Regions from separate parts of the Streptomyces sp. NPDC016459 genome, predicted to be linked through region 1. Evidence: riboswitches for the same ligand, from Rfam matches in the RefSeq annotation. Region 1 holds a riboswitch; the other holds the start of a gene.
What was found. A riboswitch is a leader RNA that binds a small molecule or an ion and turns the genes downstream of it on or off. The one in region 1 is predicted to bind cobalamin.
Positions count from the first base shown of each region.

Region 2: linked by a shared signal. The riboswitch ahead of ABZ567_RS08685 (ribonucleoside-diphosphate reductase subunit alpha) and the one ahead of ABZ567_RS23265 (energy-coupling factor ABC transporter permease) in region 1 are both predicted to bind cobalamin.

Region 1 covers NZ_JBEYCR010000010.1:78,178-85,343, reverse strand. The annotation lists gene dhaK (dihydroxyacetone kinase subunit DhaK) at 353-1,345, shown strand; gene dhaL (dihydroxyacetone kinase subunit DhaL) at 1,372-1,992, shown strand; gene ABZ567_RS23270 (PTS fructose transporter subunit IIA) at 1,989-2,429, shown strand; cobalamin riboswitch at 2,467-2,703, shown strand; gene ABZ567_RS23265 (energy-coupling factor ABC transporter permease) at 2,732-3,430, shown strand; partial or broken gene ABZ567_RS23260 (energy-coupling factor ABC transporter substrate-binding protein) at 3,427-3,729, shown strand; gene cbiQ (cobalt ECF transporter T component CbiQ) at 4,075-4,824, shown strand; gene ABZ567_RS23250 (ATP-binding cassette domain-containing protein) at 4,830-5,714, shown strand; gene ABZ567_RS23245 (NADPH-dependent 2,4-dienoyl-CoA reductase) at 5,886-7,166, shown strand, end outside.
Region 2 covers NZ_JBEYCR010000002.1:653,734-660,899, forward strand. The annotation lists gene ABZ567_RS08670 (hypothetical protein) at 1-202, shown strand, start outside; gene def (peptide deformylase) at 264-893, shown strand; gene ABZ567_RS08680 (ribonucleotide-diphosphate reductase subunit beta) at 961-1,977, opposite strand; gene ABZ567_RS08685 (ribonucleoside-diphosphate reductase subunit alpha) at 1,977-4,355, opposite strand; cobalamin riboswitch at 4,488-4,627, opposite strand; gene ABZ567_RS08690 (GNAT family N-acetyltransferase) at 4,676-5,176, opposite strand; gene mctP (monocarboxylate uptake permease MctP) at 5,276-6,901, opposite strand; gene ABZ567_RS08700 (DUF3311 domain-containing protein) at 6,898-7,161, opposite strand.

The DNA of each region.
Region 1 (7,166 bases):
TGACCCCCCACGGTCTTGCTGAAGTTGACGATCCGTCCGATCCACCTCGGACGGCCTCGCCCTCATACCCCCGCCCGTTGCTCCCATACACCCTCGGGAACGCACCTCGCCGTTCTCCGTGTGGGGAGCGGCGTCTTTCCGCACGGCGCATCCGACGTGCCGAGTGGCGCCGCAGCGGTCCTGTGCGGACCAGGGGGTGTCTGACACATGATCACCGCGCGGGGATGTGCATGCCCGGTCGCCTTGCCTTGCCGTACGGGCGTCGGCCCGTGAGTCTGGGTGGGTGCCGGGCCACTCCGACCTGCCAGGACCTGCACAGCGGCTTGTCTGTCCGTCTCATCAGGAGGTACTCATGAGGATGCTCATCAACGTTCCCGAGACCGTGGTCGCCGACGCGCTGCGGGGGATGGCGGCCGCTCATCCCGAGCTCACCGTCGACGTCGAGCGGCGGGTCGTGCTGCGGCGGGACGCGCCCGTGGCGGGGAAGGTCGCGCTGGTCTCCGGCGGCGGGTCCGGGCACGAGCCGTTGCACGGGGGGTTCGTGGGGCCCGGGATGCTGGCGGCCGCCTGCCCCGGGGAGGTGTTCACGTCTCCGGTGCCCGATCAGATGGTGCGGGCCGCGGCGGCCGTCGACAGCGGCGCCGGGGTGCTGTTCGTCGTCAAGAACTACACCGGTGACGTGCTGAACTTCGAGATGGCGACGGAACTCGCGGAGGACGAGGGCATCCAGGTCGCCAAGGTCCTCGTCGACGACGACGTCGCCGTGACGGACAGTCTGTACACGGCGGGCCGGCGTGGCACCGGCGGCACGCTCTTCGTGGAGAAGATCGCGGGCGCTGCCGCCGAGGAGGGCGCGCCCCTCGAACGGGTGGAGGCGATCGCCCGCCTGGTCAACTCACGCTGCCGGTCTTTCGGCGTGGCCCTGGGCGCGTGCACCACCCCCGCCAAGGGAAGCCCCACCTTCGACCTGCCGGCCGGGGAACTGGAGTTGGGCATCGGCATCCACGGCGAGCCGGGCCGTGAGCGGCGGCCCATGATGACCTCCCGGGAGATCGCGGACTTCGCCGTCGACGCCGTCGTCGAGGACCTCCGCCCGTCCGGGCCGGTGATCGCGCTGGTCAACGGCATGGGCGCGACCCCGCTCCTGGAGCTGTACGGCTTCAACGCCGAGGTGCAGCGCGTGCTGGGCGAGCGGCGCGTGCCGGTGGTCCGTACCCTAGTCGGGAACTACGTGACCTCGCTGGACATGGCCGGCTGCTCGGTGACGCTGTGCGAGGTGGACGAGGAACTCCTCCGCCTCTGGGACGCTCCCGTGCAGACGCCCGCGCTGCGCTGGGGTCGGTGAGACGAGGGATGGGAGAGGGGACCGGCATGACGGAGGACTTCGGCGCGGACTTCCTGGTGCGCTGGCTGACCGCGGTGGCCGAGGCCGTCGACCGTGAGGCGGACCGGCTCACCGAGCTCGACTCGGCCATCGGCGACGCCGACCACGGGGCCAATCTGAGGCGGGGGTTCACCGCCGTCACCGAGACCCTGGCCGAGGAGTCGCCGGCGACACCGGGCGCGGTGCTGACCGTCGCCGGACGGCAGCTGATCTCCACCGTGGGGGGCGCGTCGGGACCGCTGTACGGCACGCTGCTGCGTCGTACCGGCAAGACCCTCGGCGACGACGAGCGGGTCACCCGGGCACGGTTGGCGGAGGCGCTCGGCTCCGGCGTGACGGCCGTGTCGCAGCTGGGCGGCGCGCAGGCGGGCGACAAGACGATGCTGGACGCGCTCCTCCCGGCCGTGGAGGGCCTGCGGGAGTCGTTCGAGGCGAGCCGCGCCGCCGCCGAGGAGGGCGCTCTCGCGACCGTACCGCTGCGGGCGCGCAAGGGCAGGGCCAGCTATCTGGGTGAGCGGTCGGTGGGGCATCAGGACCCGGGGGCGACCTCGTCCGCGCTGCTGTTCACCGCGCTGGACGACACCGCGCGTGCGGAGGGGGCGTCATGAGCGGCGGGAGCCGGGGCGGGCCGGTCCGCGACGGTTCCGTGCGGGTCGGCATCGTGCTCGTCTCGCACAGTGCCGCCGTCGCGACCGCAGTGGCCGAGCTGGCCAGAGGGCTGTCCGGTGGCGGCGACCTGGCGCCGATCGTCCCCGCCGGCGGGACTCCGGACGGTGGTCTGGGGACGAGTTCCGGGCTGATCTGCGAGGCGGCGAAGGCCGCGGACCGGGGCTCGGGAGTGGCGATCATGGTCGACCTGGGGAGCGCGGTGCTCACCGTGAAAACGTTGCTCGCCGAGGGCGACGAGCTTCCCGAGGGCTCCCGTCTGGTGGACGCGCCGTTCGTCGAGGGCGCGGTCGCCGCGCTGGTCACGGCGAGCGCGGGAGCGGACCTCGACGCGGTGGTGGCGGCGGCGTCGGAGGCGTACGCCTACCGCAAGGAGTGACAGCGCTGTGTGAGCGAGAAGCCGCGCCGGGTGGCGACCGTGTTGTGATGTACCTGGTCAACACACTAGTGTCGCAGGGCCTTGGTGTTCGGGAAACCGGTGCAGTACCGGTGCGGCCCTCGCCACTGTGATCGGGAGGTCCGGCTCCACCCCCGCGGGATGTCACCCTCGGGGAAGCCACTGGACCGCGATGGGAGACCGTCGTGGTGTGGGAAGGCGGAGTCCGGGCGTATGACCGTCAGCCAGGAGACCGGCCAGGGTGCGTTGTCCATCCACGAGGTGCTGGAGAGGGTCTCCCAACCATGCATATAGCCGAGGGGTACCTACCCCCTGTGCACGCGGCCGCCTGGGGCGTCGCGTCCGCACCGTTCATCGTCCACGGGGTCCGCGCGCTGACCCGCGAGGTACGGTCCAACCCCGAGTCCACTCTTCTGCTCGGCGCCGCCGGCGCCTTCACCTTCGTCCTCTCGGCTCTCAAACTGCCGTCCGTGACCGGTAGTTGTTCCCATCCGACCGGTACGGGTCTGGGCGCGATCCTGTTCCGGCCGCCGATCATGGCGGTCCTGGGGACGATCACCCTGCTCTTCCAGGCCCTGCTGCTCGCCCACGGAGGGCTCACCACGCTCGGCGCGAACGCCTTCTCGATGGCGATCGTCGGGCCCTGGGCGGGTTACGGCACGTACCGGCTGCTGCGCCGGTCCGGTACGCCGCTGATGGTCGCCGTCTTCTTCGGCGCGTTCGTCGCCGACCTGTCGACGTACTGCGTGACCAGTGTGCAGCTGGCGCTCGCCTTCCCGGACCCGGGCAGCGGTGTGGCCGGGGCGCTCGCCAAGTTCGGCGGGATCTTCGCCGTGACGCAGATTCCGCTGGCCGTGAGCGAGGGCCTGCTGACCGTGCTCGTGATGCGGCTGCTCACGCAGTCCAGCAAGGGCGAACTGATCCGGCTCGGCGTCCTCGCCGGGCGGACGGCGGAGCAACGCGAGGAGGCGGCCGCGCGATGAGCCGGAACGCGAAGATCAACGCCCTGTTGCTGCTCGTCGTCGCGGCGCTCGCGGTACTGCCGCTGGCGCTGGGGCTCGGGGATCACAAGGAGGAACCGTTCACCGGGGCGGACGCGGAGGCGGAGACCGCGATCACGGAGCTCCGGCCGGACTACGAGCCGTGGTTCACGCCGCTGTACGAGCCGCCGTCCGGGGAGGTCGAGTCCGCGCTGTTCTCGCTCCAGGCGGCGCTGGGCGCCGGTGTCCTCGCGTACTACTTCGGTCTGCGGCGAGGGCGGAGGCAGGGCGCCGCACGGGCCGGGGCGACCGGGGCGGACGGGGCCGCCGGGGCTGCTGAGGCATCGGGGGTCGTCGGGCCTGCTGGGGTCTCTGGGCCTGCTGGGGCCGCCGGGCCTGCTGGGGCTGCCGGGGAGGTCGGGGTCTCCGGGGCTGCTGAGGCCTCCGGGGTCGCCGAGGCCGCTGAGCCTGCTGGGGCCGCTGAGCCCGCTGGGGCATCCGAGGCCGCCGGACCTGCTGCGGCCGCTGAGCCCGCCGGGGCGTCCAGGGCTGCCGGGGGCCTCGTGGACGGTGCGGTCGCGGCGCCCGGAGCCCGGGAGCCGGGCGGCCCGGGAGTTCCGGCCGACGGGCGGGACGCGTAGCCGCCGATGCTGCCGATCGACGCGGCGGCGCACAGCAGCCGCTGGCGCCGCCGTCATCCCGCCGAGAAAGCGCTGCTCGGCTTCGGTCTGACCCTGTGCGCGGTCTGTCTGCCGCCGTGGCCGGGGGCGGTGCTCGTGGCCGCGGTCACGCTCGGGGTGCTGCTCGGGCCGGCCGGTGTGCCGGGCCGGGCGCTGTGGCGGGCGTTCCGCGTCCCGCTCGGCTTCTGTGTCACGGGCGCGGTTCCGCTGCTCTTCGAGGTGGGCGGCGCCCGGGGGCTCGTCGCGTTCGCCCCGGGAGGTCCGGTCCAGGCGGTCGAACTGCTCCTGCGGACCGCGGCGGCTTCGCTCGGAGTGCTGTTGTTCGCGTTCACCACGCCGGTCTCCGACGTCCTGCCCCGGCTCGTCCGGGCGGGGGTGCCGGCGCCGGTGGTGGACGTGGCGCTCGTGATGTACCGGATCATCTTCCTGCTGCTCGACTCGCTGTCCAGGATCCGGCAGGCCCAGGCCGCCCGGCTCGGGCACACCACCCGGGCCGCGGCCTGGCGCTCGCTCGCCGGTCTCGGCGCGACGACGTTCGTCCGGGCCTTCGACCGGGCGCAGCGCCTGCAGTCGGGGCTCGCCGGGCGGGGGTACGACGGGACACTGCGGGTGCTGGTTCCCGGGTGCGTGCCGTCGCGCCGGTTCCTCGCCGCCACGGGCGCCCTGCTCGCGGGGCTCGTCGCCCTCACCCTCGTACTGGAAAGGTTCCTGCCGTGACGTCCGTGACGCCTCCGCCGCATTCGCCGCCCGCCTCCCTTGCGGCTCCCGTGGTGGAGCTGGTGAACGCGGGCTTCGCCTACGAGGAGGGCCCGGCCGTCCTGTCGGGCGTGAACTTCCCGGTGGTGCGGGGGCGCGCGGTCGCGTTGCTCGGGCGCAACGGCAGCGGCAAGACGACCCTGCTGCGGCTGCTGAGCGGCGGGCTTCGCTGCGGGAGCGGTTCGCTGGTCCTGGACGGGGCGGAGGTGGCGTACGACCGGAAGGGGCTGACCCGGCTGCGGACCACCGTGCAGCTGGTGACGCAGGATCCGGACGACCAGCTGTTCGCCGCCTCGGTCGGCCAGGACGTGTCGTTCGGTCCGATGAACCTGGGGCTGCCCGAGGACGAGGTGCGGGTGCGGGTCCAGGAGGCCCTGGAGGCGCTGGACATCGTGGCCCTGGCGGACCGGCCGACGCATCTGCTGTCGTACGGGCAGCGCAAGCGGGCCGCGATCGCGGGAGCCGTCGCGATGCGGCCGAAGGTGCTGATCATGGACGAGCCGACGGCCGGGCTCGACCCGCACGGGCAGGAACGGCTGCTCGACGCGCTCCGGCGGCTTCGGGAGGCCGGGACGACGGTCCTCATGGCGACGCACGACGTCGACCTGGCGCTGCGGTGGGCGGACGAGGCGGCGGTGCTCTCCCCCGCCGGTCTGCGCACGGGTCCGGTCGCCGAGCTGCTCGCGGACGACGCGCTGCTCGACGCGGCCCGGCTGCGACGGCCCTGGGGCACGGCCGTGGCCAGGCTGTTGCGGGCACGGGGCCTGCTGGCCGCGGACGCGCCGGAGCCGCGGACGCCGGAGGACCTCGACGTGCTGCTTGAGGCGGCGGCACGGCCGGTGACCGAGTAGCCGAGTAGAGGCGCCCGTGTCGCGGAAGGTGGAGCCGTTGCAGCCACCAAATGACGGGCGCTCCTGTTACCGAGTAGTACACATCACGTCCCCGACCTTCTGCAACTAGTTGCATAACAGGAAGGGGTCCCCTACAACTGAGGGCGACCATCCCGCGCGAGGAGGCGCCCCATGACCCCGTACCCGCACCTGCTGAGCCCGCTCGACCTCGGGTTCACCACCCTGCCCAACCGGGTGATCATGGGCTCGATGCACGTCGGCCTCGAAGAGACCGAGCACGGCTTCGAGCGCATGGCCGCCTTCTACGCCGAGCGGGCACGCGGCGGTGTGGGCCTCATCGTCACCGGCGGCATCGCGCCCAACGACGCCGGGCGCCCGTGGGACGGCGGGGCCAAGCTCACCACCGCCGACGAGGTCGCCGAGCACCGGCTGATCACCGACGCCGTGCACGGCGCCGGCGGCCGGATCGCGATGCAGATCCTGCACTTCGGCCGGTACGCGTACCACCCCGCCCTCGTCGCGCCCAGCGCCCTCAAGGCCCCGATCAGCCCCTTCGTACCGAACGAGCTGACCGACGCCGAGGTCGAGCAGACCGTCGAGGACTACGCACGCTGCGCCGAACTCGCCAAGGAGGCCGGTTACGACGGCGTCGAGGTGATGGGCTCCGAGGGCTACCTCATCAACGAGTTCATCGCCTCCGCCACCAACCAGCGCACCGACCGGTGGGGCGGCTCCTACGAGAACCGCGTCCGCTTCCCGCTGGAGATCGTCCGCCGCATCCGCGAGCGCGTCGGCGAGGACTTCATCCTCGTCTACCGCCTCTCCATGCTGGACCTCGTCCCCGGCGGCTCCACCCTGGAGGAGGTCGTCCGCCTGGCCAAGGAGATCGAGGCCGCGGGCGCCACCATCATCAACACCGGCATCGGCTGGCACGAGGCGCGCATCCCCACCATCGCCACCTCCGTGCCGCGCGGGGCCTACACCTGGGTGACGAAGAAGCTGATGGGCGAAGTCTCCGTACCGCTCGTCACCAGCAACCGCATCAACACGCCCGAGGTCGCCGAGGAGATCCTCGCCGACGGACGCGCCGACCTGGTCTCGCTGGCCCGCCCCTTCCTCGCGGACCCGGACTTCGTCGCCAAGGCCACGGCCGGGCGCGCCGACACCATCAACACCTGCATCGGCTGCAACCAGGCCTGCCTCGACCACACCTTCAACCTGAAGATCACCTCCTGCCTGGTCAACCCGCGCGCGTGCCACGAGACCGAGCTGGTCCTCTCCCCCACCCGCCGCGCCAAGCGGATCGCCGTCGTCGGCGCCGGCCCGGCCGGCCTCGCCTGCGCGGTGTCGGCCGCCGAGCGCGGCCACTCGGTGACCCTCTTCGACGCCGCCGACGAGATCGGCGGGCAGCTGAACGTCGCCAAGCGGGTCCCCGGCAAGGACGAGTTCCAC
Region 2 (7,166 bases), on a different contig from region 1:
GGGCGAGCACTCCGACCCCCACGACCACAGCGAGCCGGGACACCCCGGGCCGCTCGGCCACCGCTCGCCCGGCGAACTGTGGGTGCCCGAGCGGGAGTGCGGCATAGCGGCCCCGCCGGGACTCGTGCGCGGGCTTCTCGACGGCTGGGTGGCGGACAGCCCGGACAGCCGCGAGTGGCGGGATCTCGAAGAGGTCTGCTGACCGCTGCCCGTAGGCTGTACGGGATCGTTCACTGGGGTTCCGAGGAAGGCACGCGCCGGACATGACGCAGCAGGAAACTGACGAGCAGACCAACGACGGGTTCGTCGTGGACACGGAGGACTGCGAGGCGCGCGAGCTCGCGTACCGCGAGCGCGGCACGGCGCGCCCCATCACCGTCGTCGGCAACCCGGTGCTCCACAAGGAGTGCAAGGACGTCACCGAGTTCGACGACTCGCTCGCGTCCCTCATCGACGACATGTTCGCCAGCCAGAAGGCCGCCGAGGGCGTGGGCCTCGCCGCGAACCAGATCGGTGTGGACCTCAAGGTCTTCGTCTACGACTGCCCCGACGACGAGGGCGTCCGCCACACCGGTGTCGTCGTCAACCCCGTCCTCCGGGAACTCCCGGCCGAGCAGCGCGTCCTGGACGAGTCCAACGAGGGCTGCCTCTCCGTGCCGACCGCCTACGCCGAGCTGGCCCGCCCCGACTACGCGGAGGTCCACGGCCAGGACGCCGCGGGCAACCCGATCAAGGTGCGCGGCACCGGCTACTTCGCCCGCTGCCTCCAGCACGAGACGGACCACCTGTACGGCTACCTGTACATCGACCGCCTCTCCAAGCGCGACCGCAAGGACGCCCTGCGCCAGATGGAAGAGGGCACCCCGCGCTACGAGACGGTGCCGAACGCCTGAGCTCCGCACCGACGCGAAAGGGCCCCGCACTCCTCGGAGCGCGGGGCCCTTCTCGTACGAGCGGGTCCTAGAAGTCCTCGTCCAGGTCCACCGAGCCCTCGACCGCCACCTGGTAGGCGGACGGGCGGCGCTCGAAGAAGTTGGTCAGCTCCTGGACGCCCTGGAGCTCCATGAACGCGAACGGGTTCTCCGAGCCGTACACCGGGGCGAAGCCGAGGCGCTGCAGGCGCTGGTCGGCGACGCACTGCAGGTACTCGCGCATCGACTCGGTGTTCATGCCCGGCAGACCGTCGCCGCACAGGTCGCGACCGAACTGCAGCTCCGCCTCGACGGCCTCCCTCAGCATGTCCGTGACCTGCTGCTGAAGCTCCGCGTCGAACAGCTCCGGCTCCTCTTTGCGGACGGTGTCCACGACCTCGAAGGCGAAGTTCATGTGCATCGTCTCGTCCCGGAACACCCAGTTGGTGCCCGTCGCCAGGCCGTGCAGCAGACCGCGGGAGCGGAACCAGTACACGTACGCGAAGGCGCCGTAGAAGAACAGGCCCTCGATGCAGGCCGCGAAGCAGATCAGGTTCAGCAGGAAGCGGCGCCGGTCGGCCTGGGTCTCCAGGCGGTCGATCTTCTCGACCGAGTCCATCCAGCGGAAGCAGAACTGTGCCTTCTCGCGGATGGAGGGGATCTCCTCGACGGCGTCGAACGCGGCGGCGCGGTCGTCCGGGTCGGGCAGGTAGGTGTCCAGCAGCGTCAGATAGAACTGGACGTGCACGGCCTCCTCGAAGAGCTGGCGCGACAGGTAGAGGCGCGCCTCGGGGGAGTTGATGTGCTTGTAGAGCGTCAGGACCAGGTTGTTCGACACGATCGAGTCGCCGGTCGCGAAGAACGCGACCAGGCGGCCGATCATGTGCTGCTCACCGGGGGTGAGCTTGGCGAGGTCGGCGACGTCCGAGTGGAGGTCGACCTCCTCCACGGTCCAGGTGTTCTTGATCGCGTCGCGGTAGCGTTCGTAGAAGTCCGGGTAGCGCATCGGACGGAGGGTCAGCTCGAAGCCCGGGTCGAGGAGGTTCTTCCGTTCGGTGGAGCTCATCACTGGCAGGCCTCGCAGGACTCGGGGTTTTCGAGGGAGCAGGCGACGGCGTCTTCCGGGGTCGCCTGTACGGGGATGGGGGCGGTGGCCACGGTCGACGCCTGCGCCGCGCGGGCGATCCGGGTCGCCGGGCGGGAGCGCAGGTAGTACGTCGTCTTCAGGCCCTGCTTCCAGGCGTACGCGTACATCGAGGACAGCTTGCCGATGGTCGGCGTCTCCAGGAACAGGTTCAGCGACTGCGACTGGTCGAGGAACGGGGTGCGGGCGGCCGCCATGTCGATCAGGCCGCGCTGCGGGATCTCCCACGCCGTGCGGTACAGCTCGCGGACCTCGGCCGGGACCCAGGTGAAGCCGGCCACCGAGCCGTTGGCGTCGCGCAGTGCCTCACGGGTCTGCGCGTCCCACACGCCGAGCCGCTTCAGCTCGTCCACCAGGTACGAGTTGACCTGGAGGAACTCGCCGGAGAGCGTCTCGCGCTTGAAGAGGTTGGAGACCTGCGGCTCGATGCACTCGTAGACGCCCGCGATCGAGGCGATGGTCGCCGTCGGCGCGATCGCCAGGAGCAGGCTGTTGCGCATGCCGACCGCGGCGATCCGCTCGCGCAGCGCGGCCCAGCGCTCCGGCCAGTTCAGCTCCACGTCGTAGTGGTCCGGGTGCAGGACACCGCGGGCGGTGCGGGTCTTGTCCCAGGCGGGGACCGGGCCGTTGCGCTCGGCGAGGTCGGTGGAGGCCTCGTACGCGGCGAGCATGATCCGCTCGGCGATCCGGGTGGAGAGCGCGCGCGCCTCGGCGGAGTCGAACGGCAGCTTCAGCTGGAAGAAGACGTCCTGGAGGCCCATCGCGCCCAGGCCCACCGGCCGCCAGCGGGCGTTGGAGCGGCCCGCCTGCTCGGTCGGGTAGAAGTTGATGTCGACGACGCGGTCGAGGAAGGTGACGGCCGTGCGGACGGTGGCGTCGAGGCGCTCCCAGTCGATGTCCCGGGCGGTGGTGTCCACGAACGCGCCGAGGTTGACCGAGCCCAGGTTGCAGACGGCCGTCTCGCCGTCGTCGGTGACCTCCAGGATCTCCGTGCAGAGGTTCGAGGAGTGGACGGTGTGGCCGGGCTCGGCGGTCTGGTTGGCCGTACGGTTCGAGGCGTCCTTGAAGGTCATCCAGCCGTTGCCGGTCTGGGCCAGGGTCCGCATCATCCGGCCGTACAGGTCGCGGGCCGGCATCGTCTTGCGGGCCAGGCCCGCCGCCTCGGCCGCGCGGTAGGCGGCGTCGAACTCCTCGCCCCACAGGTCGACCAGCTCGGGCACGTCGGCGGGGGAGAACAGTGACCAGTCGGCGTCGGCGTTGACGCGGCGCATGAACTCGTCCGGGATCCAGTGCGCCAGGTTCAGGTTGTGCGTGCGGCGCTGGTCCTCGCCCGTGTTGTCACGGAGCTCCAGGAACTCCTCGATGTCCGCGTGCCAGGTCTCCAGGTAGACGGCGGCGGCGCCCTTGCGGCGGCCGCCCTGGTTCACGGCGGCGACGGAGGCGTCGAGGGTCTTCAGGAACGGCACGATGCCGTTGGAGTGCCCGTTGGTGCCCCGGATCAGCGAACCGCGGGCCCGGATGCGGGAGTACGAGAGACCGATGCCGCCCGCGTGCTTCGAGAGGCGCGCCACCTGGTGGTAGCGGTCGTAGATGGAGTCCAGCTCGTCCAGCGGGGAGTCGAGCAGGTAGCAGGAGGACATCTGCGGGTGGCGGGTGCCGGAGTTGAAGAGCGTGGGGGAGGACGGCAGGTAGTCCAGGCGGCTCATCAGGCCGTAGAGCGCGGTGACCTCGTCCAGGGCCCGGGTGCTGTCGTCCTCCGCGAGGCCGCAGGCAACGCGCAGCATGAAGTGCTGCGGGGTCTCGACGACCTGGCGGGTGATCGGGTGGCGCAGCAGGTAGCGCGAGTAGAGGGTGCGCAGACCGAAGTAGCCGAAGCGGTCGTCGGCGGCCTGGTCGATCGTCGCGTCCAGGCGGGCCGCGTGCTGGGCGACGAACTCGGCGGTGCGGTCGGCGATCAGGCCCTCGCGGTGACCGACGGCGACGGAGGCGGAGAAGGAGAAGGCGCCCTGGCCGGCCGCCTCGTCGGCGATGGTGACCGTGAGGAGCCGGGCGGCGAGCCGGGAGTACGCCGGGTCCTCCGCGATCAGGCCCGCGGCCGCCTCGGTGGCCAGCTCGCGCAGCTCCGCCTCGTCCGACGTGGCGTTGCGGCCGCGGAGCGCGGCGGCGGCGACCTTGCCGGGGTCGGTGTCGGGGAGATCGGCGGTGAGGTCGGTCAGGGTCCGCAGCAGCACGGTCCCGGGGCCGTCGCTCTCGACCGCGGAAGCCTCGGCGGACGCCGGATCGGCGGGCGCGATGGTCACGTGGGGGCTCTCCCTCGCTCGGCTCGGGGCCGCGGCGGGGGAAGGCGGGCACGCGGGCGTCCGTAACGCCGGACGCGACGCTTCCACCGGCCCACTCCGCGAGGCCCGGACGTCAGTGGCACCCGGAACGGACGGACCGGGTGCGCTGCCGGCAGGTCCTCGGACTCACCTCGTACGAATGTGATGCATTCGTACGAAGCACACCGTTGCGGGACAGTTCCGGATTCGCGCCGGATTCCCCTGCGTCGACAGCGAGCACGAGCATACATGTGGGGGGCTCCACTCATCGCACCCCCCACATGTTGTGTCGCCGCCCGGCTTCAGAACTCCAGGGCGTAGGTGAGCAGCAGAAGGCCGGGGGTCGGTTCCCAGTCCCGGTGGGGGGTGCGGACGAAGCCCAGGCGCTCGTAGATCCGGTGCGCGGAGAGCATCCGCACGTCCGTGGAGAGCACGATCCGCTCGCTCCCCGGCAGGGCCCGGGCGCGGTCGACGCAGGCCCGTACGAGGGCCTCTCCGACGCCCCGGCCGCGGGCCTCACGGGCGACGGCGAGCATCCGGAACTCGGCCTCGCCCGCGACCGCGATGTCCGCCCAGGGGGTGTCGCCGGTGGCGAAGGTCACCCCGCCGAGGAGCGTCCCCTCGGCGTCCTCGGCGACGAGCACCTCGCTCTCGCGCGCCCGCCGGGCGGTGTCCCGCAGGACCTCCAGGTAGAAGTCCTCCGCCCCGTGCTGCAGCAGCCCGTCGTTCAAGTAGGTGCCCGCGGTGAGTTCTCCGAGCGCCTCGTACTCCTCCAGCCGTACCGCCCTGATGGTGAAGTCCATGAGGGCAGTGTGCCTTCCCGGGGACGAGAAGGGGCCCGGGATTCCTGGTGGAGATCCCGGGCCCTTCGCGTGCGGCCGTGCGTGGGCCGGTGTGTGGGGTCAGCGCGTCTCGGCGGCGAGCTTCGGCATGTCGGTCTGCACGCCGGCGTCACCGGCGTCGGCCGTGTAGTCCGAGGGGGAGGTCTCGTCGATGCCCTCGGGGGCCTTGACGGCCTTGAGGACGAAGGTGAGGACGACCGTGACGAGGAGGTTGAGGACGAAGGCGGTGAGACCGATGTAGCCGATCTCGCCGATCCCCGGGATCTCGGCGGAGGAGCCGCCGAAGTGCTTCTGGGTCGGGCTGGCGACCCCGTACGCGGCGACCGTGCCGTAGAGCATGCCGACGGCCCAGCCGGCGAGCAGCGCCCAGCGATGGAACCAGCGGGTGAAGAGGCCGCCGACGAGGGCCGGGAAGGTCTGCAGGATCCAGATGCCGCCGAGCAGCTGGAAGTTGATCGCGACCGTCTTGTCCATGGTGAGGACGAAGGCGAGCGCGCCGACCTTCACGAGGAGCGAAACGATCTTGGAGACCTTGGTCTCCTGCGCCGGGGTCGCGTCCTTCTTGATGAAGTCCTTGTAGATGTTCCTCGTGAAGAGGTTGGCCGCGGCGATCGACATGATCGCGGCCGGGACGAGCGCGCCGATGCCGATCGCGGCGAACGCGACGCCCGCGAACCAGTCGGGGAACATCGTCTCGAACAGCTGCGGGATGGCGAGCTGCCCGTTCTTCACCTGGATGCCGGCGGCGATCGCCATGAAGCCGAGCAGCGCGAGCAGGCCCAGCATCAGCGAGTACAGCGGCAGGATCGTGGTGTTGCGGCGGATGACCTCACGGCTCCGGGACGACAGCGTCGCCGTGATGGAGTGCGGGTACATGAACAGGGCGAGCGCCGAGCCGAGCGCGAGCGTCGCGTACGTCCACTGGCCGGCCTCGCCGGGGACGAGCGACCCGCGCGGCTTGTCCGTCGCCGGGTTGGTCTGCGCGTAGGCCTCGCCGGCCTTGGCGAAGATCTCGTCGAAGCCGCCCAGCTTGATCGGGATGTAGATGATCGCCACCGCGATGACGATGTAGATCAGGGTGTCCTTGACGAAGGCGATGAGCGCGGGCGCCCGCAGGCCCGAGGAGTACGTGTACGCCGCGAGGACACCGAAGGCGATGAGCAGCGGCAGGTCCTTGATGAACCAGTGGGTGGTCTCGCCGCCGCCGACGCCCATCACGTCCAGGACGGCCTGGATGCCGACGAGCTGGAGCGCGATGTACGGCATGGTGGCGAGGATGCCGGTGACCGCCACCGCGAGGGACAGGCCCTTGGAGCCGTAGCGGCCGCGTACGAAGTCCGAGGTGGTGACGTAGCCGTGCTTGTGCGAGACCGACCAGAGGCGCGGCAGGAAGGTGAAGATCAGCGGGTAGACCAGGATCGTGTACGGCACGGCGAAGAAGCCGGCCGCGCCCGCCGCGTAGATGGCCGCCGGGACGGCGACGAAGGTGTACGCGGTGTAGAGGTCGCCGCCGAGCAGGAACCAGGTCACCCAGGTGCCGAACGACCGGCCGCCCAGGCCCCATTCGTCGAGGCTGTTCTCGTTCTCCGCCCTGCGCCAGCGCGAGGCGAGGAAGCCCATGACCGTGACGGCCAGGAAGAAGAAGATGAAGACGGCGAGTGCGACGCCGTTCACGCCGTCCTTCATCGCGCGTCACCACCCTTGCGGCCGCGCTGGTCGATCTGCCACAGCTTGTAGGCGACCATGGTGAGCACGGTGGAGACCAGCACCCAGAGCATCTGGTACCAGTAGAAGAACGGGATGCCGGCGAAGAGCGGTTCGGTCTTCGCGTAGGAGCTCACCCAGAGCATCGCCACGAACGGGGCGAACAGACAGAGTCCGATCACCACCCGCATGGGTGTGATGGTGGGTTGTTTCCCTTGTGTCGTATCTGGCGTGTCTGACATGGCGA